Regions from separate parts of the Lacticaseibacillus paracasei subsp. paracasei genome, predicted to be linked through region 3. Evidence: predicted binding sites of a transcription regulator. Region 3 holds the regulator's gene; each other region holds the start of a gene.
The links. Region 3 encodes CtsR, which represses protease genes until heat stress. Its sites were predicted from a motif close to TTGGTCAAAAAAGGTCAAANA; they were not measured.
Positions count from the first base shown of each region.

Region 1: clpP (ATP-dependent Clp endopeptidase proteolytic subunit ClpP) is a predicted target of CtsR. The motif match lies at 4,974-4,994, and genes of this name have one in related genera.
Region 2: LBPC_RS08690 (ATP-dependent Clp protease ATP-binding subunit) is a predicted target of CtsR. The motif match lies at 5,290-5,310, and genes of this name have one in related genera.

Region 1 covers NZ_AP012541.1:953,442-961,040, forward strand. Annotated here, with positions in the region: gene uvrA (excinuclease ABC subunit UvrA) at 1-180, shown strand, start outside; gene LBPC_RS04790 (HdeD family acid-resistance protein) at 532-1,071, shown strand; gene rapZ (RNase adapter RapZ) at 1,234-2,121, shown strand; gene LBPC_RS04800 (gluconeogenesis factor YvcK family protein) at 2,118-3,146, shown strand; gene whiA (DNA-binding protein WhiA) at 3,151-4,098, shown strand; gene LBPC_RS04810 (MarR family winged helix-turn-helix transcriptional regulator) at 4,484-4,939, shown strand; gene clpP (ATP-dependent Clp endopeptidase proteolytic subunit ClpP) at 5,056-5,646, shown strand; tRNA gene LBPC_RS04820 (tRNA-Arg) at 5,750-5,821, shown strand; gene LBPC_RS04825 (Ltp family lipoprotein) at 5,969-6,631, opposite strand; gene LBPC_RS04830 (sugar-binding transcriptional regulator) at 7,292-7,599, shown strand, end outside.
Region 2 covers NZ_AP012541.1:1,761,832-1,769,430, forward strand. Annotated here, with positions in the region: gene thiT (energy-coupled thiamine transporter ThiT) at 273-878, opposite strand; TPP riboswitch at 921-1,018, opposite strand; gene LBPC_RS08670 (sugar porter family MFS transporter) at 1,100-2,512, opposite strand; gene ptsP (phosphoenolpyruvate--protein phosphotransferase) at 2,811-4,538, opposite strand; gene LBPC_RS08680 (phosphocarrier protein HPr) at 4,538-4,804, opposite strand; gene LBPC_RS08685 (hypothetical protein) at 4,948-5,139, opposite strand; gene LBPC_RS08690 (ATP-dependent Clp protease ATP-binding subunit) at 5,359-7,584, shown strand.
Region 3 covers NZ_AP012541.1:2,602,062-2,609,660, forward strand. Annotated here, with positions in the region: gene rpoB (DNA-directed RNA polymerase subunit beta) at 1-2,256, opposite strand, end outside; gene LBPC_RS12785 (ATP-dependent Clp protease ATP-binding subunit) at 2,586-5,093, opposite strand; gene LBPC_RS12790 (CtsR family transcriptional regulator) at 5,133-5,600, opposite strand; tRNA gene LBPC_RS12795 (tRNA-Pro) at 5,726-5,799, opposite strand; tRNA gene LBPC_RS12800 (tRNA-Gly) at 5,804-5,875, opposite strand; tRNA gene LBPC_RS12805 (tRNA-Arg) at 5,925-5,998, opposite strand; tRNA gene LBPC_RS12810 (tRNA-Leu) at 6,010-6,095, opposite strand; tRNA gene LBPC_RS12815 (tRNA-Gly) at 6,107-6,178, opposite strand; tRNA gene LBPC_RS12820 (tRNA-Leu) at 6,254-6,336, opposite strand; tRNA gene LBPC_RS12825 (tRNA-Lys) at 6,354-6,426, opposite strand; tRNA gene LBPC_RS12830 (tRNA-Val) at 6,429-6,501, opposite strand; rRNA gene rrf (5S ribosomal RNA) at 6,510-6,626, opposite strand; rRNA gene LBPC_RS12840 (23S ribosomal RNA) at 6,825-7,599, opposite strand, start outside.

The DNA.
Region 1 (7,599 bases), 1.3 Mb from region 3:
GAAGGCGGAGACGGCGGCGGTCAGATCATCGCCACCGGCACACCTGAACAGGTGGCCAATGTGGCCGATAGTTATACTGGCCAATACTTGAAACCAATCCTCGTTCGCGACACTCAACGGACTAAGGAAGCTGCGCAAACATCAACTAAGAATGAAGCGCAGGCAGTAAGCAAGAAGTAGATTGACTGACCAGGTTGGACCATCATTCACGGCGGTTAATAAGGGCAAACAATGACACCAAAAATTGTTTGCCTTTTTGATATGGGAAATTTATTAGAATTTTCGAGACACTAGTACCAAGGCGGAGCAATCGTAGACCGGATGGGGATCAGCAGTACAAAAAGCACGGCGACCGCGTTTTGTTACTGATGTTGTTAGGCGACTTCGAGACCGCGAGCTTTGCGGGCTTGGAGCGTTGTCTCCGGTCTAGCAACGCGTCGCCAGCCCAGAAACCGACTTGTTTCACACTCTGATTTGCTCATTCTCGTGCTTAATATTATGATGAATAGGATTAAGAAAGTAGGGAAATAGATGTTAAATCGAAAAAGTTTTGGTTTTGACTGGGGGCAGTTTATCACTGGTATCCTGTTCCTGATCGCCGCATTTGTCGTCATGCGCTATCCGCTGGCAACATTGAAAACGGTGACCTTTATCTTTGCTGTTGTTGCCATTATTCGTGGGATTGCGATTTTAGCAGGGTATTCAACGCTTCGCCAGCTCACTGGTAAACTAGCTTGGGTATCGCTCTTGATGGGGATTTTTGACCTTGTTATTGGTGTCATTTTCCTGGTCAACAGTAATTTTGGTGTTGCAACGATTACCATGATGTTTGCAATCTGGTTCTTAGTTGATTCAGTTGGTTCACTATTCAACGTGGGCCATTTGCGGATTGCAGGTACTGGCTGGTTTGTCCTTTACCTCGTTTTGGATATTCTGGCAGTGATTGTGTCTTTGATGCTGTTCATGCAGCCAGTGGTTGCGGCCATCACGTTGGTCACATTATTGTCGATGTTTTTCGTCCTATTCGGCATCGAATGTATTGTCCTTGCCTTTGCACGACGCAATATTTAATGAACATCGCTTTTATTTAACCTGATGCAGCTGATTCATTGCGCTGCATCAGGTTTTTTAATAACAACGCTTGATGATGCGGTGAAAAGAAACCGGGGATCGATAGGAATGACACGCCCGGCATGTTATACTTGAATAAATATGATCAAAAAGGAGCCTTTTATGACTGAAAGTTTGGATCTTGTCATTATCACCGGTATGTCCGGTGCCGGTAAAACCGTTGCCATGCAGGCATTCGAAGACCTGGGATATTTTTGCGTCGATAATATGCCTCCAGCTTTGTTGCCGAAGTTTTGGGAATTGGTAAAAGAATCCGGAAAGATCACGAAGGTCGCGCTTGTTGTCGATCTGCGCAGTCGTGCTTTTTACGATCAGATTATCGATATGCTCGCTAATTTGGACAACAATGCCTATGTTCATTCTCGCATCTTATTCTTGGATGCAACTGATGAAGAGCTGGTTTCTCGGTACAAGGAAACCCGTCGCTCTCATCCGTTGGCCATGGAAGGCCGATTGATGGACGGCATTAAAAAAGAACGTGCATTACTCACAGAATTACGCAATCGCGCGCAGGTTGTGATTGATACCACGACCTTAAGTCCACGTCAGTTACGGGAAAAGATTTTCCTTAACTTTAAGGAAAGCGGTAGTCAACCAGCATTTCATATTGAAGTCATGTCATTCGGGTTTAAATACGGATTACCAATAGACGCTGATATTGTCATGGATGTCCGTTTCCTGCCTAATCCTTTTTACATTAAGGATTATCGGCCCAAGACTGGGCTTGATCCGGAAGTTTACAATTACGTGATGGATAATGAAGATGCCGAAAGTTTCTATAACAAGTTTTATGATCTATTGTCTGAAATCATGCCAAAGTACAAGGCAGAAGGCAAAACCAGCGTAACGATTGCGATTGGCTGCACAGGCGGCCAGCATCGGAGTGTGGCTTTTGCCGAGCGGATTGGTAAGGCGTTTTCAGATGCATATGCCGTTGATATCACGCATCGAGACATTAAGAAGCATAAGGAGACGGTGAATCGCTCATGAGTCGTGAAACTAAATTTATTCGGGTCATCCGCGGTCGGCGTCCAAAGGTGGTTGTCATTGGCGGTGGAACAGGCTTGCCGGTCATTCTGCATAGTTTGCATGAGCAAGATGCAGATGTGACTGCAATTGTGACTGTTGCCGATGACGGCGGTTCATCAGGGACAATCCGCAACTATATCAACGTAGTGCCGCCTGGTGATATTCGCAATGTGCTAGTGGCTTTATCGGAGTTGCCGAGTTTGTATTTGGATATTTTTCAATATCGGTTCAATACAACTGATGCTTTTTTCGCTGGGCATGCGATTGGCAATCTGATTATTGCCGCGCTGTCTGAAATGAAAGGCGGCATTTTCCCAGCGGTTCAGCAACTAAGCGAAATGATGCAAGTTGATGGTCACGTTTATCCGGCCAGCAACACGCCGTTAACCTTAAATGCTGAATTCACCGATGGTACAAAGCTGTCTGGTGAAGCTGAGATTACAGCGGCTGGGAAAAACATCAAGCATATTTCGGTTTCAGAAACAGATCCTGCCAATGGCAAACCAGAGGCGGTCAAAGAAGTTATCGATGCGATTATGGACGCTGATGTTGTTGTTTTAGGCCCAGGCAGTCTTTTCACTAGCATTTTGCCTAACTTGATGATTGAAAATCTGGGGGATGCGGTGAAGAAGACGCAAGCCGAAGTGATTTACATTGTCAATATCATGACCCAAAAAGGCGAAACCCAGCATTTTACCGATGCCGATCATGTCCGGGTTCTGAATGAACAAATGGGCGAGAACTTTGTGGATACGGTTTTGGTTAATATTGAACCAGTCCCCGATAATTATCTGGATCATCAAAAGTACAACGAAATTCTCACGCCGGTTAAGCATAACTATCAAGGCTTGCGAGACATGGGCTGCCGCGTGATTTCCGAAGACTTTTTAAAGTTGCGCGATCATGGTGTCTTTCATGATGGTGATAAAGTCGCCAAGGAGATTTTAAACTTGGCTTTTCAGGTCAGCGGCAAAACCCGGAGGTGAGGGTATGGCAAGTTTTGCCAGTCTGGTGAAAAAAGAACTGACACAGCTCGAGGTACATCCAGAACATGCTAAGGCTGAACTGTCTGCTTTGATTCGTATGAACGGCAGCCTGACACTGATGGCTCATCGTTTTGTGTTAAATATTCAAACCGAAAATCCGGCTATTGCACGTCGGATTTATAGCTTGATTCGCCAAGTCTATCATCACGAAGCTAATCTGGTTGTTCACCGTAAGATGAAGCTCAAGAAGAATTATCAATACATTGTGCGGCTAACAGAAGGCGTCAATGACATCTTGTCGGATCTATCAATTTTAGATCCGGATACCATGGCGATTTCAACAACCGTTCCAGCTTCGGTGTTGAAGGAACCGCAGCGGATGCGTTCTTATTTACGCGGTGCCTTTTTGGCCAGTGGTTCAGTGAATAACCCGGAAACCTCGCGTTATCATCTGGAAATCTATTCTTTATACGATAATCACAATGCTGGTATTTTGAAAATGATGAATCATTTTAATCTGAACGCTCGCACCGTAGAACGGCGAAGCGGCTACATTGTTTATCTCAAGGAAGCAGAAAAGATTGCCGATTTCTTGCAGGTTATTGGGGCCACGAATGCCATGCTGAAGTTTGAAGATGTTCGGATCATGCGGGATATGCGGAATTCAGTGAATCGATTAGTTAACTGTGAAAATGCGAATATGAATAAAACGATTGACGCTGCACAGAAGCAGATTGAGAATATTAACTATTTAAAGAACCATGTTGGGCTAGATAACTTACCGGCCAAATTGCGGGAAATTGCAGTTTTACGTTTAGCACATCCTGACGTCTCGCTTCAAGAGCTTGGAGCGATGATGCCGAGCGGCCAAATTTCAAAGTCTGGGGTCAATCACCGGTTGCGGAAATTGAATCAGATTGCTGAAGGGTATCAACAACCAGAAGAAGCTTGAGCACTAATGCGAAGTGGGTTGCGTTCATCATAATCGGGTGTTGACAATCAACAAATCAATCCCTTTGTTTCCTCAAGCTAATCGTGTACAATGTAACCGACATCAAGTTATTTTTTTGCTGAAGATTGACTGTTTTGGACGCATGTCGATGTCTTTTAGCTTGGATGTATCCCTTTGGCGACGACTTGTTTGAAGGAGCCGTGATGATCTTGGCAACCAGAGAGAAGCGCCATTGCTTTTTTGAGATGACTGTCTTGAAGCAATGACGTGAGCCCCGTCGGTGTTGATGGTGGCTAATAATTGATAGATGAGCGCATTTTTCACAGTGTGGACGGCTTTTGCGAGCTGTTCGCGCGTTTAGAGGTAAGTTTTAGGAGGAAGCAGCATGGTTAAACCGATTACTTTGAACGAACAGCTTTGTTTTGCGATTTACAAAGCACAAAAACAATACAATCATTTCTATTCACAAGCGCTAGCCCCGTTCAAGTTAACCTATCCGCAGTACATCACGTTATTGTCGCTATATGAACATGGCACAATGTCGGTTAAGCAAGTCGGACAAACACTTGAACTGGATAGCGGTACCTTGACGCCGTTAATGAAACGGCTTGAAAAAGATGGTTGGATCAGTCGCAAGCGTTCCACTGAAGACGAGCGGCGAGTTGACGTCAGCCTGACCCAAAAGGCGCTGGACGCCCGTGATCAGATTTTTGAACACGTTGGCTCCTGCATGGAATTAATGAACCTTCCTAAGCCTGAGTATGATCATATTAAGTCAGAAGTCAGTCGGGTTGATGAGCATTTAAGTGCCATTCCCGACGGCGCTTTTCCCGAAGCTTAACATCAAAAAATAAGGTCAAAGATTTTTATCTAAATCTTTGACCTTATTTGACTTTAGTTGTATACTTAGCACTGTACTTTTAAGAGTGCTAATAACGATTATCAGGAGGTTAGGACATGCTAGTACCTACCGTCGTTGAACAAACTAGTCGTGGCGAACGTGCTTACGACATTTACTCACGTCTATTAAAAGACCGAATCATTATGTTATCCGGTGAAGTCAATGATCAAATGGCCAATTCTGTCATCGCGCAACTGCTTTTCTTGGACGCGCAAGACTCTGAAAAGGATATCTATCTCTACATCAACAGTCCTGGTGGTGTTATCACCAGTGGGTTGGCGATGCTGGATACGATGAACTTCATCAAGTCAGATGTGCAGACTATCGCCATCGGGATGGCTGCCTCAATGGCGTCCGTTTTGCTGGCTGGTGGGACGAAGGGGAAGCGGTTCGCATTGCCGAACTCAACCATCCTGATCCATCAACCTTCAGGCGGTGCCCAAGGTCAGCAGACCGAAATTGAAATCGCTGCTGAAGAAATCTTGAAGACACGTCGCAAGATGAACCAAATTTTGGCTGACGCAACTGGGCAAACGATTGAGCAAATCAAGAAGGACACCGAGCGTGATCATTATATGAGCGCTCAGGAAGCCAAGGATTACGGCTTAATCGATGATATCTTGGTCAACAAAAATACGCAAAAATAAGCTGTAAAAAGAAAAGCGCGTTGCCGTATCGTGGCAACGCGCTTTTGTTTCCCCGAAAAGACTTGCAAAGCGAGGGCATATTGAGTAATATAATTAGGTACTTGCGCGGTTAGTGTAATGGATCGCACGTGAGATTCCGGTTCTCGAAATCCGGGTTCGACTCCCGGGCTGCGCAGAAACCCGGTTAAATGGGAAAAGGTAGGACAGCAAAAACCCCGAGAAATCGGGGTTTTTGTTTTGGTTTGAAAAAGATGCAGCCATGGCCTTACATGTTTTTTGCAGAACTTTTGTGTCAATAATTCGCAACAATAAAGAAATCGAATTATTTATTTAAATTCTGAATGGCATAGTTAGCTTCATCAGCGGTGAATTTTTCACCATTTTCAGAGGTTAATTGCTCACGAACCGCATCAGGGGACATATCCATATCCTTTTGGTATGTTTTTGCTTTGGCAAGTGCATTTTTATTCCAATCGGCTTTGACATTTTCAATGGCATAGTTCGCTTCTTCTGCCGTAAACTTTTCACCGCTTTGAGAGGTCAGTTGATCATAGATGCCTGCCTTTGACATATGCATTGAATCGGCATAACTCTTAGCTTTGTTCAACGCGTTTTTATTCCAATCAGCTTTAAGGTGATCAATTGCATATTGAGCCGCTTCGGCCGAAAACTTTTCGCCACTTTGCGAAACTAATTGATCGTAAACGCCTGCTTTTGACATGTTCATTGCAGATGCGTAGGTAGTTCCCTTATTCAAAGCAGATTGATATTCTGCCGGAACATTTGCTGTCTTACTTTCGCTTGTAGCCTCTGACGCCACACTTGATTGCTGGTCGCTTTTGTCAGCCGCTGAAGAGGATGAACTCTCCGCAGCGGTATTTGAGTTGTTTGTTTTACTTCCCGTCATATTCACGCCAACAATGATGAATAAAACCACAATGATCCAAAACCAGATTCGCTTGTAAATTGGTTTCTTTTTCTTCATTTTGAACTCCCCCATGAAGATTTCTTAAAAAGGTGCAGTGAAATCAAAAATTAGCTGTAGCTAGAACTAAGCCTCCCTTTCTCAAGTAATGTTGTCACTTTGCGGTTAACATCCTTTCCGCTCACAAAGAAACCGCTTTCAATTATCATATGCAAAATTGCTAAATTTAGCAAATCTCAATGCTTATTTAGGGGAAATCGTGATCCAATCGTGAATTGTTAAATTTTGAATGAACAACTTTCCCTTTATGAAAGGTGAGTTTACGTGCCTGAAAATTGAACTCAACAAAATGCACTAGTGAAAAAACGATGTATGCTATTAGTGACTTTATACACGAAATGAGCCACTTTCCCTCGCATGAAAATTCCATTAGAAACAACCCGAAACTCGCTTTCAAAAAAGGCTGCAAGAGGGGACCAGATTTTAGTAAAATCCGAATAATCTTCACATCAATAAAATAGATGTTCCAAGTTTGCCGAATATGTGATTGTTTCTGGACGATTAGGGCCGCAGACTTGCGATAAAGCGGAACCCCTGCTACAATTGGTCTTGTTGGTAAAGGAAAACAGCATTTGTTGGGTTCCTAATTTTTTTCAGCTTGCTGGGTCGGCGAACGACTCGGAGGGACGTGAAATGACCCATTAAAGAAGGACGTGCCTTATGCATACTGAACTTGCGTGGCTCAAAGCGATCGCGCCTGATCTGATGGGCGTTGTCACTAAACGCTATCAGGTCCTTCAATTTATTAACTGGATGGCACCAGTTGGCCGGCGAACGTTGGCCGAACAGATGAAGATCTCAGAACGTGCTTTGCGCACAGAAACGGATTTTCTGCGTAGTCAAGGTTTGTTGGAAAGCTCAAAATCTGGCATGGTGCTAACAGCAAAAGGGTTAGAGACATTTCATGGCCTTGATCATCTTATGAATCAGCTGTTAGGAATTAAGGATGATGAAAAACGACTTGCTGC
Region 2 (7,599 bases), 840 kb from region 3:
TTCTTTAAGATGTTTTGAGAATAGCACGTCAGCGCGACAGATTCAATAAAAATGAGAACAATTCTCAATGTTATATTAATAATCGTTCGTGTTTATCTTTTAAAATCTTAACCCGTCATCTTTTCAATGTCTGAAATCACATCTGTGTTGCTAATATTCCTTTTGACAACTTATTGCAGTCGCCATCGCCAAAGACTGCCGCCCGCGCACAAAAAAACGCACATCACAGAGCGATGTGCGTTCATCAGATATGCGTTGTTGAAGTCTTAAACTTAGGCAGCCTTCGTTGAAAATGATTTGCCGTCCTTAGCAACAAAGAGTTGCGGGGCAACGGTTAGCAATACACCAACAACAACAATTGTTAAGACGGTGCTGAATAACGCTGATCCACCATTGACGATCAACGAGTATACCCAGACATTCGTTCCTTTAGGCGCATACGCACCCCAGAAAACAACGCCAGCGATGAAATGGATAAAGTATTTAGCAAACGTGCCGATAATAATACCAGCAAAGGCATAGCCGCTCGCCTTCACTTTTTCACTACCGCGCACTGCCTTTTGGAAAGATGCAAACGTCAACCCCATTAAACCGACCAAGGTAAACGCAATCGGATATTCAAGAATACCTTGTAAAGGATTCAAGACACTGCCACCGCCAATACCACGCAAAATCAGATCCAAAATCCCCCAGACAAAGCCTGCCCATGCTGCAGGAACTAACCCACGCCGCATAGCCAAAACAGCAATTGGAATCAGACCATAATTCAGTTCAATTGCCGAAACACCCGTGGTATGTGGAATATAAGTTAATGCCATCGCAAAAGCTGCAATGATCGCAGTTTCCAAAATGACAACAAGTTGCTTGTGCTGTTGCATAAAAAAAGCCTCCTAGTGAGTCCCCGTTCACAAAGAAGGTCGCTTCCGACCATTCACAAATCCCTACGCTCGCATTAACGAACAGGTTCGAAGGGTCCGGGTTTCCCCGTTCTCAGCCAATGGCTCCCCTTTGTGAAGGTTCATCGAATTGTTGATACACCTTTATGGTATCAAACTTTTTGTAAAGCGCAACTTTTTGGTCTTGAACAAATCGCTTGTCATTAATGATTTAAGCGGGCTTTCTCCTCTCGGTGCAAAGTTTCGAGGGAGCGTCCAGCCGTTTCCGGCACAAAAATCAGAACGAACAGCAATGAAATCAAATTTGTCCCGATGAAGCAAACGAATGTCCAGAACATGCCTATTTGGGCCAGACCAACCGGGAACAGAACGCCAACACCAAAGTTAGCTAACCACAAGCAGAAAGTTGCAGCGCCCATCCCTATACCCCGAACCTGTTCAGGGAAGATTTCAGACATCAGCAGCCAAGTCATTGGACTGATAGCGCCTTGGAAGAACGCCAAGAACAGCATCATCATCCCGATTGTCGCAAATGCCCGGAATGACGAACCCGCTGGTAGTCGACTAGCGAAGGTGACACCAGTAATCGCCACGGTTGAGCCAATCAATCCCACAATCAGCATTGGCCGCCGCGGAACATGCTTCAACAATTGCAACGTCACAATCGTTGCAGCAACGGCAGTAACCCCATTGGCAATGTTGGCGATCAAGGCACTATCTCGCCCAAAACCCGTCATTTGTAAAATTGAGGTGCCATAATACATCATGACATTGATACCAGCAATTTGCTGAATGACGCCTAGGCCGATGCCAATCAGAACCAGTCGGCGAATCCATTTGGTTTTCAATGCTCGAACACTCGCCTGCTTATGTTTAGTATCTTCGGCAAGATTCTGTTTCAAATGGTCAATCTCTGCTGGCACTTCAGCAGCAGATCGCAACACTTCCAAACTTGACCGTGCTGCTGCCGGCCGTCCTTTCATCATTAACCAACGAGGAGATTCCGGAACAAAATAAGTCCCGATACCTAAGATAATTGCCGGAATGACTGCCAATACAATCATCCAGCGCCAGATACCAGGAACGTTACCAAAAGTAGTTCCTAAAAAGGCATTGAGAACAAAAGCAAGTAACTGGCCAGTCACGACCATCAGCTCATTTTGTGTGACTAACCGCCCACGATGACTCGTTGGGGCAATCTCTGCTAAAAAGCTCGGAACCAGCACAGAGACGCCACCAACGGCTAATCCAAGGATCAGTCGTGCGCCAATCAGCCAGCCAGCACTCGGGGAAAGTGACGAGGCTACCGTTGCCAGAAAAAATAAGCCCGCTAACATGGTGATGAGCCGCCTGCGCCCATAGCGATCACTTAAACGACCGACTAAGATGGCACCAAAAGCAGCACCCAGCGTCAAACTACTGGTGACCCAACCCTGTGATCCAGGGGCAAGTTTCAGTTCCGAAGAAATAAAAGGCAATGCGCCATTGATCACCCCAGTGTCATAGCCAAAAAGCAGGCCACCCATCGTTGAAATCAAAGCTACTAGCCGCAACCGTGTCTTCGCACTCGCAAGGTGACCGGTAAATCGATGATTGTGTGTTTTTGATTGATACATGCAATTCCCCCTACAAGTCCAAATGAACCACCGCTCACAGTGTCATACCATGAATCAGTAACTCAATTTTTAGTTTACATAATAACCTTAACACTTTTCTGAAAAGTCTGCAGTCAGTCACTGTTCAGATGCCGACGAATAGTCGCGCAATCACCTTTTTGCATGGCAAAGATAAAGTCCCATTTTCGAGCGGGTTTCAGAAAAATCAATGCTAGCGAGCCCGATCAAAATCAAATTTTGGTCAAAAAAAGAAGCCGTCAACTTATTCAGTCAATAGCCTCTTTCTGATAATGAAAGTTTATTTCTGACCAGTTGTTTTCTTAACCAGATCAGCGTTTTCATCATTAGTGATATTTTGGTTCAGAGCAATTTCGTCCATCTTAGCCATATCAGCTGTCGAAAGCTTCTTCATCAAGCTGCGTACTTTAAGGACAGAAGTTGCGGACATTGAGTATTCGTCAAGACCCATACCAAGCAACAGTGGTACCATGATTGGATCACCAGCAGCTTCGCCACACATACCGGCCCACTTGCCTTCCTTATGTGCCGAATCAATCACATGCTTGATTAGGCGAAGGATGGATGGGTTGTATGGCTGATACAGGTAGGAAACATGCTCGTTCCCACGATCAGCGGCCATAGAGTACTGGATCAAGTCATTTGTACCAATGGAGAAGAAGTCAACATACTTAGCAAACTGATCAGCCAAAACTGCAGCTGCAGGAATTTCGATCATAATGCCAAGTTGGATATCATCAGATACTTTGACGCCATCCTTGACTAACTTATCTTTTTCTTCAGTGAAAATCTGCTTTGCTTGCTTGAATTCAGCAATGGTAGCAATCATAGGGAACATGATCCGCAGATTGCCAAAGGCAGATGCACGCAACAAGGCGCGCAACTGTGTCCGGAAGATATCTTGGCGATCAAGACTGATCCGAATCGCACGATAACCCAAGAATGGGTTCTGTTCTTCAGGAAGCGGCAAATATGGCAGATGTTTATCCCCACCAATATCCATCGTCCGAACAACAACAGGCTTCGGACTCATCGTTTCGACAACCTTCTTGTAGGCCTCGAATTGATCGTCTTCAGTTGGTAATTCAGCAGAATCCATGTACAAGAACTCTGTCCGATACAAACCGATACCTTCAGCACCGTTTGCCAGCACACCATCAAGATCCTTTGGCGTGCCAATGTTGGCAGCAACATCAAAGTGTTTGCCATCAGCTGTGATTGATTTGGCCGTCTTCAAAAGAGCCCATTCAGCTTTTTGCTTAGCAAATGCTTCAGCATCCTGCTTGAACTTAGCTACTTCATCATCGGTCGGATCAACAACAACTTCACCAGTTAAGCCATCAACGGAAATAAGATCACCGTTATTAGCCTTCTTGGTAATGTCATCTGTCCCAACAACAGCCGGAATTTCCAACGAACGTGCCATAATCGCACTGTGCGCAGTCCGACCGCCAATATCCGTGACAAATGCTTTGACATACTTCTTATTCAATTGTGCGGTATCCGAAGGGGTCAGGTCATGCGCAACCACAACGACTTCTTCATCAATTAATGCTGGATTTGGCAAATTGCGACCGAGCAAGTGTGCCATGATCCGCTTTGTCACGTCGCGGACATCAGCCGCACGTTCCTGCATATATGGATTGTCGGTCATACCTTCGAATGTCTTAATAAAGAATTCGGAGACTTCTTTCAAAGCCTGCTCAGCATTGACTTTTTCATCCTTGATCTTAGTCTCTACCTGACCAGTAAAGTCAGGATCAGCCAAAATCATCATGTGCGCATCAAAAACCTGAGCCTCTTCTTCGCCAAGCGATTCAGCGGCCTTTGCTCGAATAACCTTTAACTCATCATTACTTTGATCAAGTGACTGCTTCAGGCGATCGATTTCCTTTGAAGGATCATCAACCGTCTTTTTTTGGAATGACAAATCAGGTTGAACCAGTAAATAGGCCTTCGCTGTGGCGATCCCATCACTAGCAGCGATTCCCTTCAAATGTTCAGCCATTATTCAGCCAAGCCTTCCTTTTTCATTGTGTCTGTAATAGCAGCGATAGCATCAGCCTCGTCTGCACCTTCAGCAGAAATGGTAACATCGGCACCTTGGCCAACACCCAAACTCATGACGCCCATGATAGACTTCAAGTTAACGCTCTTACCCTTGTATTCCAAGTTGATATCTGAGTTGAACTTGCTTGCTGCCTGTACCAACAAGGTTGCCGGACGTGCGTGGATCCCGGTTTCTGCAATAATATTAAATTCGCGTTTTTCCATGACTGATCTGCTCCTTCGTATTAACTAGATTTCTAGTTTTTTTCCGAATAGTTTGTGTGCGCATTCGTACCCAAAACAATTCATGTAAACCTTACCATTTTTTGAAGCTTGTCACAAGCGCCACATCAGATTTGGCGCCTATATTAACGAGAATCAACTGATCGATAATGGTATTCAATGACACCATCACGTTTAGCCATTCCCACGATCTCTTCACGATCAGGATAATTCGTCCATGCCGCGCGAAACGCCATGAACGTTTCTGGCGTCACCGTGATTTTGTCCCGCTGACCAGTCTTTAACTCATCTATTAAAGCGACGTAATCCTGAGTCATCTATTTGCCTCACCTCACCTAATAAGAGTAGCATAAAAGCTGGTAAGGAAAAAGCGCAAGTGCTTGCTGTCACTGAAATTTTTGCAACTTTTTAGCACTCTTAGTGGCAGAGTGCTTGCATTCCAGAAATGTGGGTGTATACTATTGCCATAGGTCAAGAAAGGTCAAACCTTTTTTGACTGCACGTGGCACCTAAACAGATAGGAAGGTTGTGACAAAATGCTGTGTGAAAACTGTCATAAGAATCCAGCCACTATTCATCTTTCAACCGTTGTTAATGGCACTCGACAGGAAATTAATCTCTGCCAAAACTGTTATCAATTACTCAAGAACCAAGCAGGAGGAAATATGAGACCAACTGATGCAACCGATCCATTTGGTTTCGGCAGCTTAGATGATATTTTCCGTGCGATGAATCAGGGAATGGATCAACCGCAACAACCAAATGCTCAGACCCCGCCAACTCAGGCAGGCCGTGGCGGCAATGGTAATAACGGCCGCAATGGCAACCGTGGCAAGGGACTGCTGGGACAATTCGGCGTTGATCTGACTGAACAAGCACGGAATGGTCAAATTGATCCGGTCATTGGTCGTGACAAAGAAATTTCACGGGTGATCGAGATCTTAAACCGCCGAACAAAAAATAATCCAGTCCTGATTGGTGAAGCCGGTGTCGGCAAGACTGCTGTTGTTGAGGGCTTGGCATTGAAGATCGCTAATGGCGATGTTCCGTCAAAACTTCAAGATCGGCATGTCATCCGACTCGATGTCGTTTCACTAGTTCAAGGAACTGGCATTCGCGGTCAATTCGAACAACGTATGCAACAATTGATTGACGAACTTAAAAAGAATAAGAACATTATCTTATTTATTGATGAAATCCATGAAATCGTCGGCGCTGGCAATGCTGAAGGCGGTATGGATGCCGGCAATGTTCTGAAGCCAGCATTAGCACGTGGCGAGTTGCAGCTCGTTGGTGCCACTACTAGCAATGAATATCGTCAAATTGAAAAAGATTCAGCCCTTGCTCGTCGTCTGCAACCAGTCCTCGTTGAGGAGCCAACTGTAGAAGAGACGATTAAGATTCTAAAAGGCCTGCAGCCGCGGTATCAAGATTTTCATCATGTTAAATATACAGATGCCGCCATTGAAGCAGCTGCAACTTTGAGCAATCGTTACATTCAAGATCGTTTCTTGCCTGACAAAGCGATTGACCTTCTGGATGAATCAGGTTCCCGGAAGAATCTGACCATTGCCACTGTCGATCCAGAAACGATCAAGACCAAGATTGACGACGCCGAGAAGCAAAAGCAAGCTGCTCTGAAGCAGGAGGATTACGAAAAAGCTGCCTTCTATCGTGACCAAGTTACTAAGTTAGAAGATATGGCTAAGAAACAGTCTAATCTGCCTGAAAATGAAATTCCGACTGTCACCGAAAAAGATATGGAACAGATTGTTGAAGAAAAAACCAACATTCCAGTTGGTGAACTGAAGGCGCAGGAGCAAGCACAGCTGAAGAATCTGGCTGGTGACCTTGAAAAGCATGTCATTGGTCAGAATGAAGCAGTTGATAAAGTTGCTCGCGCTATTCGTCGTAACCGGATCGGCTTTAACAAGTCCGGTCGGCCGATTGGGTCCTTCCTATTCGTCGGCCCAACAGGTGTCGGCAAAACTGAACTGGCTAAACAGCTTGCCAAAGAGCTGTTTGGTTCTGAAGACGCCATGATCCGGTTTGATATGTCGGAGTACATGGAGAAATTCAGTGTCTCCAAGCTTATCGGGTCACCGCCAGGCTATGTCGGCTATGAGGAAGCCGGTCAATTAACTGAAAAAGTTCGCCGAAATCCTTATAGCCTCATCTTGTTAGATGAAATTGAAAAAGCCCATCCAGATGTGATGAATATGTTCTTGCAGATCTTGGATGACGGCCGATTGACTGATTCTCAAGGCCGTACCGTTTCCTTCAAGGACACGATCATTATCATGACATCCAATGCTGGCTCAACCGATGCCGAAGCAAACGTTGGTTTTGGCGCAGCTTTAAGCGGTAAGACGCACAGTGTGCTGGATCAGCTTGGTAATTACTTCAAGCCTGAATTCCTGAACCGTTTTGATGACATCGTTGAATTCAAGTCATTGTCTAAAGACGACTTGTTGAAGATTGTGTCACTGATGATTCAAGATACCAACAATAACATCAAGGATCAGGGCTTGACGATTCATGTTACCGATCCGGTTAAGGAAAAGCTGGTTAATCTCGGTTACAATCCTGCCATGGGAGCTCGGCCGCTGCGTCGAGTCATTCAGGAACAGATTGAAGACCGCGTTGCTGACTTCTACCTTGACCATCCAAAGGCTAAGGAACTTGAAGCCCGCATCAGTAATGGTGAGATTACGGTTGGTGAACCTGCCAAGGCTGAAACCACTCAAAAATCTAAAAAGTAATTTGTTTTAAGAAAG
Region 3 (7,599 bases):
CAATGCTAATTCACCATTTTGCATGGCTGGCCCATCAGCGATGATTTCGTCAACATCAACATGATCGCCGATGGTCACGATTGGCCGCTGGTTGTAGTTTTTACCGGCGTTACTACGCTTGAATTTCATCAAGTTGTAGGCATCCAAGGCGCCATCTTCACGACGAACCCGAATTTGCTTAGCATCAACATATTCAACGGTACCAGCGTTATTAGCCAAAACCGCTGTCCCGGAGTCATGGGCTGCCTTGTATTCCATCCCAGTCCCAACAAGTGGGGCATGCGGATTAACCAACGGCACAGCCTGACGTTGCATGTTCGCACCCATCAAAGCACGGTTGGAGTCATCGTTTTCCAAGAAAGGAATGCAAGCCGTTGCGACCGCAACAACCTGTTTAGGCGAAACGTCCATGTAGTCAACTTTGTCTGGAGAAATTTCAATGTTGTTATCCTTGTGACGAGCCAGAACGGTTTCGTCAACAAAGGAACCATCGTCGTTCAAAGGCGAGTTCGCCTGCGCAACGATGTAGTTATCTTCTTCATCGGCAGTCAAATAGTCGATTTTGTCGGTAACTTTATGCGTATCCCAAGAAACACGGCGATATGGCGTTTCAATAAAACCATAAGGATTAACAACCGCATAAGAAGCAAGACTGTTAATCAACCCGATGTTCGGGCCTTCAGGCGTTTCAATCGGACACATACGGCCATAATGGGTGTAGTGAACGTCCCGGACTTCATAACCGGCACGGTCACGCGTCAACCCACCAGGTCCAAGAGCAGACAGACGACGCTTATGCGTTAACTCACCAAGCGGATTCGTCTGATCCATAAACTGCGACAGTTGGGAACTGCCGAAGAATTCCTTGATAGAAGCTACAACTGGCCGAATGTTGATCAATTGTTGCGGTGTTACCGTAGCGGTATCTTGAATGGACATCCGCTCACGGACAACACGTTCCATCCGAGAAAGCCCGATCCGGAATTGGTTTTGCAACAGTTCACCAACGGAACGAATCCGCCGGTTACCCAAGTGATCAATGTCATCAATTGAACCCAAGCCTTCCTGAAGATTCAGGAAGTAGTTCATTGATGCCAAAACATCAGCTGGGACGATGTGCTTCACTTTTTTACCAATATGACCGTTACCAATCAAATTGATTTCTTTATCAGGGGTCACTTGTGAGTATACTTTGATACTCTGTAATTCGATCGGATCAGTGACAACGCCTTGATCGGAAGGTTGGTAGGTGATGGTCTTGAAATCGTCGCGGTCAAGATATGGTGCCAACTTGTCCATCACTTGACGATCAACCTTGGTGCCCTTTTGCGCAATGACTTCACCAGTATCAGGATCGGCCAGTGTTTCTGCCAAAACCTGATTCAAAAGCCGGGTCTTAAGGCTCAGCTTCTTATTCACTTTGTAACGACCAACCGAAGCAAGATCATAACGCTTCGGGTCGAAGAAGCGGGCATACAAAAGAGACCGCGATGAATCGGCTGTTTTTGGTTCGCCAGGACGTAGACGTTCGTAGATATCCTTCAACGCTTCGTCCGTACGGGAATCATCCGTGTTCTTATGCACATCTTTTTCAAGCGTAAGCATCAAGGAATCATTGTCACCAAACATGTTGATAATGTCTTGATCGGAACCGAAGCCCAACGCCCGAACCAATTCGGTCAGCGGAATCTTCCGTGTCCGATCGATTCGGACATACGCGATATCTTTGGCGTCAGTTTCATATTCAAGCCAGGCGCCCCGGTTAGGAATCACGGTTGTGCCATAAGTGACACGTGAGTTCTTGTCTGTTTCGCTATGGAAATAAACGCCAGGTGAACGGACCAACTGAGAAACGATGACCCGTTCGGCACCATTAATAATAAACGTCCCTTGTTTGGTCATCAGCGGGAAGTCGCCAAAGAACACATCTTGGCTCTTAATCTCGCCTGTTTCATGGTTGGTTAAACGCAAGGTCACATGCAACGGTGCAGAGTAGTTTGCATCGTGTTGGCGTGCTTCCTCAACAGTATATTTTGGTTCCAGCAGTTGATAGCCGACAAATTCCAGTGACAGTTTCCCTTGAAAGTCATCGATCGGCATAATATCGTCGAACATTTCTTTGAGACCTTCATCGAGGAACCATTGGTAAGAATTCGTTTGGATCTCGATCAGATTAGGAAGATCCAAAACTTCCTTGATCCGGGCATAGGACCGGCGTGTCCGGTGCTTACCATAATTCACTAAGTGTCCTGCCAAATTATTCACCCCTTGTAAGATTTTCCGGCTTAGGTTGATTGTAAAAGTAATGTAAACATTGTTAAATTTACATGACAACGACCATCCCGCAGACATTTTGAGCAAAAAAAAACCAAAAACAGATCGACCTTCAACCAGCCTGCTGTTTTTGCTTTTTCATTAGTCAGAACGGACAATAGATCGTCCTGACAGCCTGTCCAAACCGAAATGCGATTAGATTCATAATACGCGTATCAATCAACGATGTCAAGCGGAGGTTGATCCGTGCTGCGCAAGCAAAGCCAAAAAGAAATCGCAACCTATCAGCCGCGATTTCTTCATTATTAACACTAGGCTTTAACGGGTTCTTTTGAAGCACCGTTTTCTTTTTGCTTGCCTTTGTTCTCTTTAACAGTAAATGTCAGCTTGCCTTTTTTAGCACCGATTTGGATCAAGTCACCGGTTTTAGCTTGGCCTGTCAATAAGAGTTCACTTAACTGATCTTCGACACCGGTTTGCAGTGCCCGCCGAATTGGACGTGCACCGTACTCTGGATCGAAGCCGGCAGCGGCGACAGCGTCAATACCGGCTGGGGTAATTTTAACGTCAATCCCTTGATCCTTAATGCGACTAAGCACTGTCTTCGTCATGATCTTAACGATTTCATGCAGCTCAGCCTTGTTGAGACTGTGGAAGACCACGGTTTCATCAATTCGGTTAAGGAATTCTGGTCGGAACGCTTTTTTAAGTTCGTCCAGCATCCGGCTCTTCATGGCGTTAAAGTCAGCTTGTGGATCCTTGGCACCAAAGCCAACAGTCTTATCGTCACGAATAGCGGTTGCGCCGATATTACTGGTCATGATCAAAATCGTGTTACGGAAATCAACCCGCCGACCCTTCGAATCGGTTAAATAGCCATCATCCAGCACCTGCAACAAAATGTTAAAGACATCTGGATGCGCCTTTTCAACTTCGTCCAACAACACAACCGAGTAAGGCTTGTTGCGGACTTTTTCGGTTAGTTGACCGCCTTCGTCGTAACCAACGTAACCAGGGGCCGCGCCGATCAACCGACTGGTACTAAATTTCTCCATGTACTCAGACATATCAACCCGGATCATGGCATCCTCAGAACCAAACATTGCCTCGGCTAACGCCTTAGCCAGCTCCGTTTTCCCAACACCTGTCGGCCCGAGGAACATGAAGGAACCAATTGGCCGCGTCGGATCTTTCAAACCAGAACGAGCACGCCGGATAGCACGCGCAACAGCGGAAACTGCTTCGTCTTGGCCAACAACCCGCTCATGCAGGATCTTCTCCAAGTTAACCAAGCGATCGGATTCTTTTTTCTGCAACTGGGTGACTGGCACACCGGTCCATTGAGAAACCACTTCTGCCACATCGTCGCCCGTCACTTTAATGTCAGTTCGAACGCCACTTTCATTAACTGGTTCAGGCGTGTCGGCCAACTTCGTTTTTAAATCAGCTTCCTGAGTCCGGATGTTCGCAGCCGTTTCGAAATCTTGATGGTCAATAGCGACTTCTTTATCAGCTACCAGCTTGGCCAGTTCATCCTGAAGCTTGTCGGCCTTCGTCTCAACATTGGCCTTGTCCAAGCGAACCTTCGCCGCACTTTCGTCAACTAGATCAATTGCCTTGTCAGGCAAAAACCGTGTCGTGATGTACCGTGATGACAAAACCACCGCCTGATGCAGCGCTTCGTCAGTAATCGTGACACCGTGATGCGCCTCATAACGAGGACGCAAGCCCTTCAAAATTTGTTCAGCTTCTTCTTCAGTTGGTTCGTCGACTTGAATCGTCGCAAACCGCCGCTCCAAAGCAGCATCTTTTTCAATATACTTTTGATATTCATCTAAGGTCGTGGCACCGATCAATTGTAATTCACCACGAGCTAATGCCGGTTTCAAAATATTGGAAGCATCAATAGCGCCTTCTGCGCCGCCAGCACCGATCAAAGTATGCAATTCATCAATGAACAAAATGACATTGCCATCTTTATAAATTTCATCAATGATCTTCTTCAGCCGATCTTCAAACTCACCACGATACTTGGTGCCAGCGACAAGTGAACCCATGTCAAGCATCATCAAACGCTTGTTGACCATGTCATCCGGCACTTTACCAGACACAATTTTCTCAGCAAAGCCTTCTGCAATTGCAGTTTTACCAACACCAGGTTCGCCAATCAGTACAGGGTTGTTCTTTGTCCGCCGTGCCAGAATCTGGATCAGCCGGCGTACTTCTTTGTCACGCCCAACAACCGGATCCATCCGATTCTCGCGCGCCATTTGAGTCAAATCCCGCGCCAAACCATCTAGCGTTGGCGTACCTTGTCCATCTTGACGAGCACCGCCACGTGCCATTGGGCGACGCTTTGCTGCAGTGTCCGCAATCCCCATCTTCTTGAAAACCATCTGACGCGTCTTCGAAAGACTGAGACCAAGGTTTTGCAAAATCCGTGCTGCCAAGATGTCATCTTCACGTAGCAAGCCAAGCAAAACGTGCTCGGTACCGATCTTTAAAGCACCTAACCGTTTTGCTTCGTCACCTGCAAACGCCAAAATCTCTTTACCTTTTGGTGAGTAAGGCAAATAACTATCACTAGCTTGACCAGCGGCATCAACAGTCCCATACCCTGTGAAGCGCTCGATCTCGTCATGGACATCATTTTCAGTGACCCCTAACTGACGCAGCGTCTTACCAGCGATACCATCTTTTTCCATGACCAGTGCCATGAGCAAATGTTCTGTCCCAACAGCATGATGATGGAAGTACTTCGCTTGTTCCTGGGCTAAAAGCAATACATTTTTAGCACTAGGGGTAAATAAGTTGTCCATAAGCACGCTCCCTTTTTTAAAAACTGATGATAAACTGTTTCATCTTTCATACCGCAAACGATCCAAAAATGCAAGGAACAAACGCGATCGTAGATGCTCTTCTGCCCCTTGGTCGAAGATGCCCAACGTCTCATGATCCATCACCGCGAGCATCAGGTTGCCAGACTGGCGGGCGATCAACCCGTTATCAAATAATTCCTGAATCAAATCTCGGGCATCCCGCATCCGCAAACGACTTGGAATATGCTGTCGCATGATCTGAATGAGATCCTGATCATCTGTCAATTTGACCTTCACGATTCGAATATAGCCACCGCCACCACGTTTGCTCTCTACGATATAACCGCGAGCAGGTGTGAATCTGGTTTTGATCACATAATTGATCTGTGAAGGTACGCAATTGAAACGACGAGCAATTTCAGCGCGTCTGATTTCAACAGCCGCTTCTTGCGCCAATATCGTTTTTAGATAGGTTTCAATGATGTCCGAAATGTTCTCACGCTGCATGTCATTCAATCCTTTTTGACTTTGACCAATCTTGACTATTACACATTATACTGACATCTGTCCGTTTATACAAATTTATGACTTTGAACGCAAAAAAAAGACCACGACTATTCGTGATCCAAGAATCGGGAAGACAAGATTCGAACTTGCGACCCCTACGTCCCGAACGTAGTGCTCTACCAAGCTGAGCTACTTCCCGAGGAAGCGGAAGACGGGATTCGAACCCGCGACCCCCACCATGGCAAGGTGATGTTCTACCACTGAACTACTTCCGCATTCCGAGTATTTAGTTCTAATCGGCGCCAGCTTAGTAGCGGTCGATGATGCACCCAGTAGGAGTCGAACCTACAACCTTCTGATTCGTAGTCAGACACTCTATCCAATTGCGCTATGGGTGCATTCAACAAAATGCCGAGGACCGGGATCGAACCGGTACGGTCATCACTGACCGCAGGATTTTAAGTCCTGTGCGTCTGCCAATTCCGCCACCCCGGCATAAAGTGAAAAGCGGAAGACGGGATTCGAACCCGCGACCCCCACCATGGCAAGGTGATGTTCTACCACTGAACTACTTCCGCATACCGCATATTCAATTATTGAGACCGGGGAGAAAAAACCACCTATTGGAACCGAGCTTTTACTTCACAGTACAATGCGGGTGAAGGGACTCGAACCCCCACGGTCAAAAACCACTAGAACCTAAATCTAGCGCGTCTGCCAGTTCCGCCACACCCGCAAAAGGTGGGTTAAAAATGAGCCGTGACAGGCTCGAACTGTCGACCCACTGATTAAAAGTCAGTTGCTCTACCAACTGAGCTAACGGCTCAATGGAGGATACAGGGCTCGAACCTGTGACCCTCTGCTTGTAAGGCAGACGCTCTCCCAACTGAGCTAATCCTCCATATGTAAGCGCGGCAGCTTCCTACCCTCGCAGGCAGTTTCCCACCAACTACTCTCGGCGTGAAGAAGCTTAACTTCTGTGTTCGGCATGGGAACAGGTGTATCCTTCTTGCTATCGCCACCACACTTATGAGAACTTTGCGCTCTCAAAACTGGCTATCATTGTTTAATTGCTGCCTTGAACTTAACGTACTTGTCATCGAAACGTGTTCGCAGTCGCAGAAACCTGCACATAAGGACCCTGACCGCAATGGCCAAAGCCCGGCCATCACGCTCAGGCCCGCTTATGCTCCGGTTTCTAACCGCTCCTGCTCACACTCTTACTTGGTTAAGTCCTCGACCGATTAGTACTGGTCCGCTCCATGCATCGCTGCACTTCCACTTCCAGCCTATCTACCTGATCATCTCTCAGGGGTCTTACTTCCATATAGGAATGGGAAATCTCATCTCGAGGGGGGCTTCACACTTAGATGCTTTCAGCGTTTATCCCTGCCGTTCATAGCTACCCAGCGATGCGCCTGGCGGCACAACTGGTACACCAGCGGAACGTCCATCCCGGTCCTCTCGTACTAAGGACAGCTCCTCTCAAATTTCCTGCGCCCGCGACGGATAGGGACCGAACTGTCTCACGACGTTCTGAACCCAGCTCGCGTACCGCTTTAATGGGCGAACAGCCCAACCCTTGGGACCGACTACAGCCCCAGGATGCGATGAGCCGACATCGAGGTGCCAAACCTCCCCGTCGATGTGGACTCTTGGGGGAGATAAGCCTGTTATCCCCAGGGTAGCTTTTATCCGTTGAGCGATGGCCCTTCCATACGGAACCACCGGATCACTAAGCCCGACTTTCGTCCCTGCTCGACTTGTCAGTCTCGCAGTCAAGCTCCCTTATACCTTTACACTCTGCGAATGATTTCCAACCATTCTGAGGGAACCTTTGGGCGCCTCCGTTACATTTTAGGAGGCGACCGCCCCAGTCAAACTGCCTACCTGACACTGTCTCCCGCCACGATTAGTGGCGCGGGTTAGAGTGTTCATACAGCTAGGGTAGTATCCCACCAACGCCTCCATCGAAACTAGCGTTCCGATCTCTACGGCT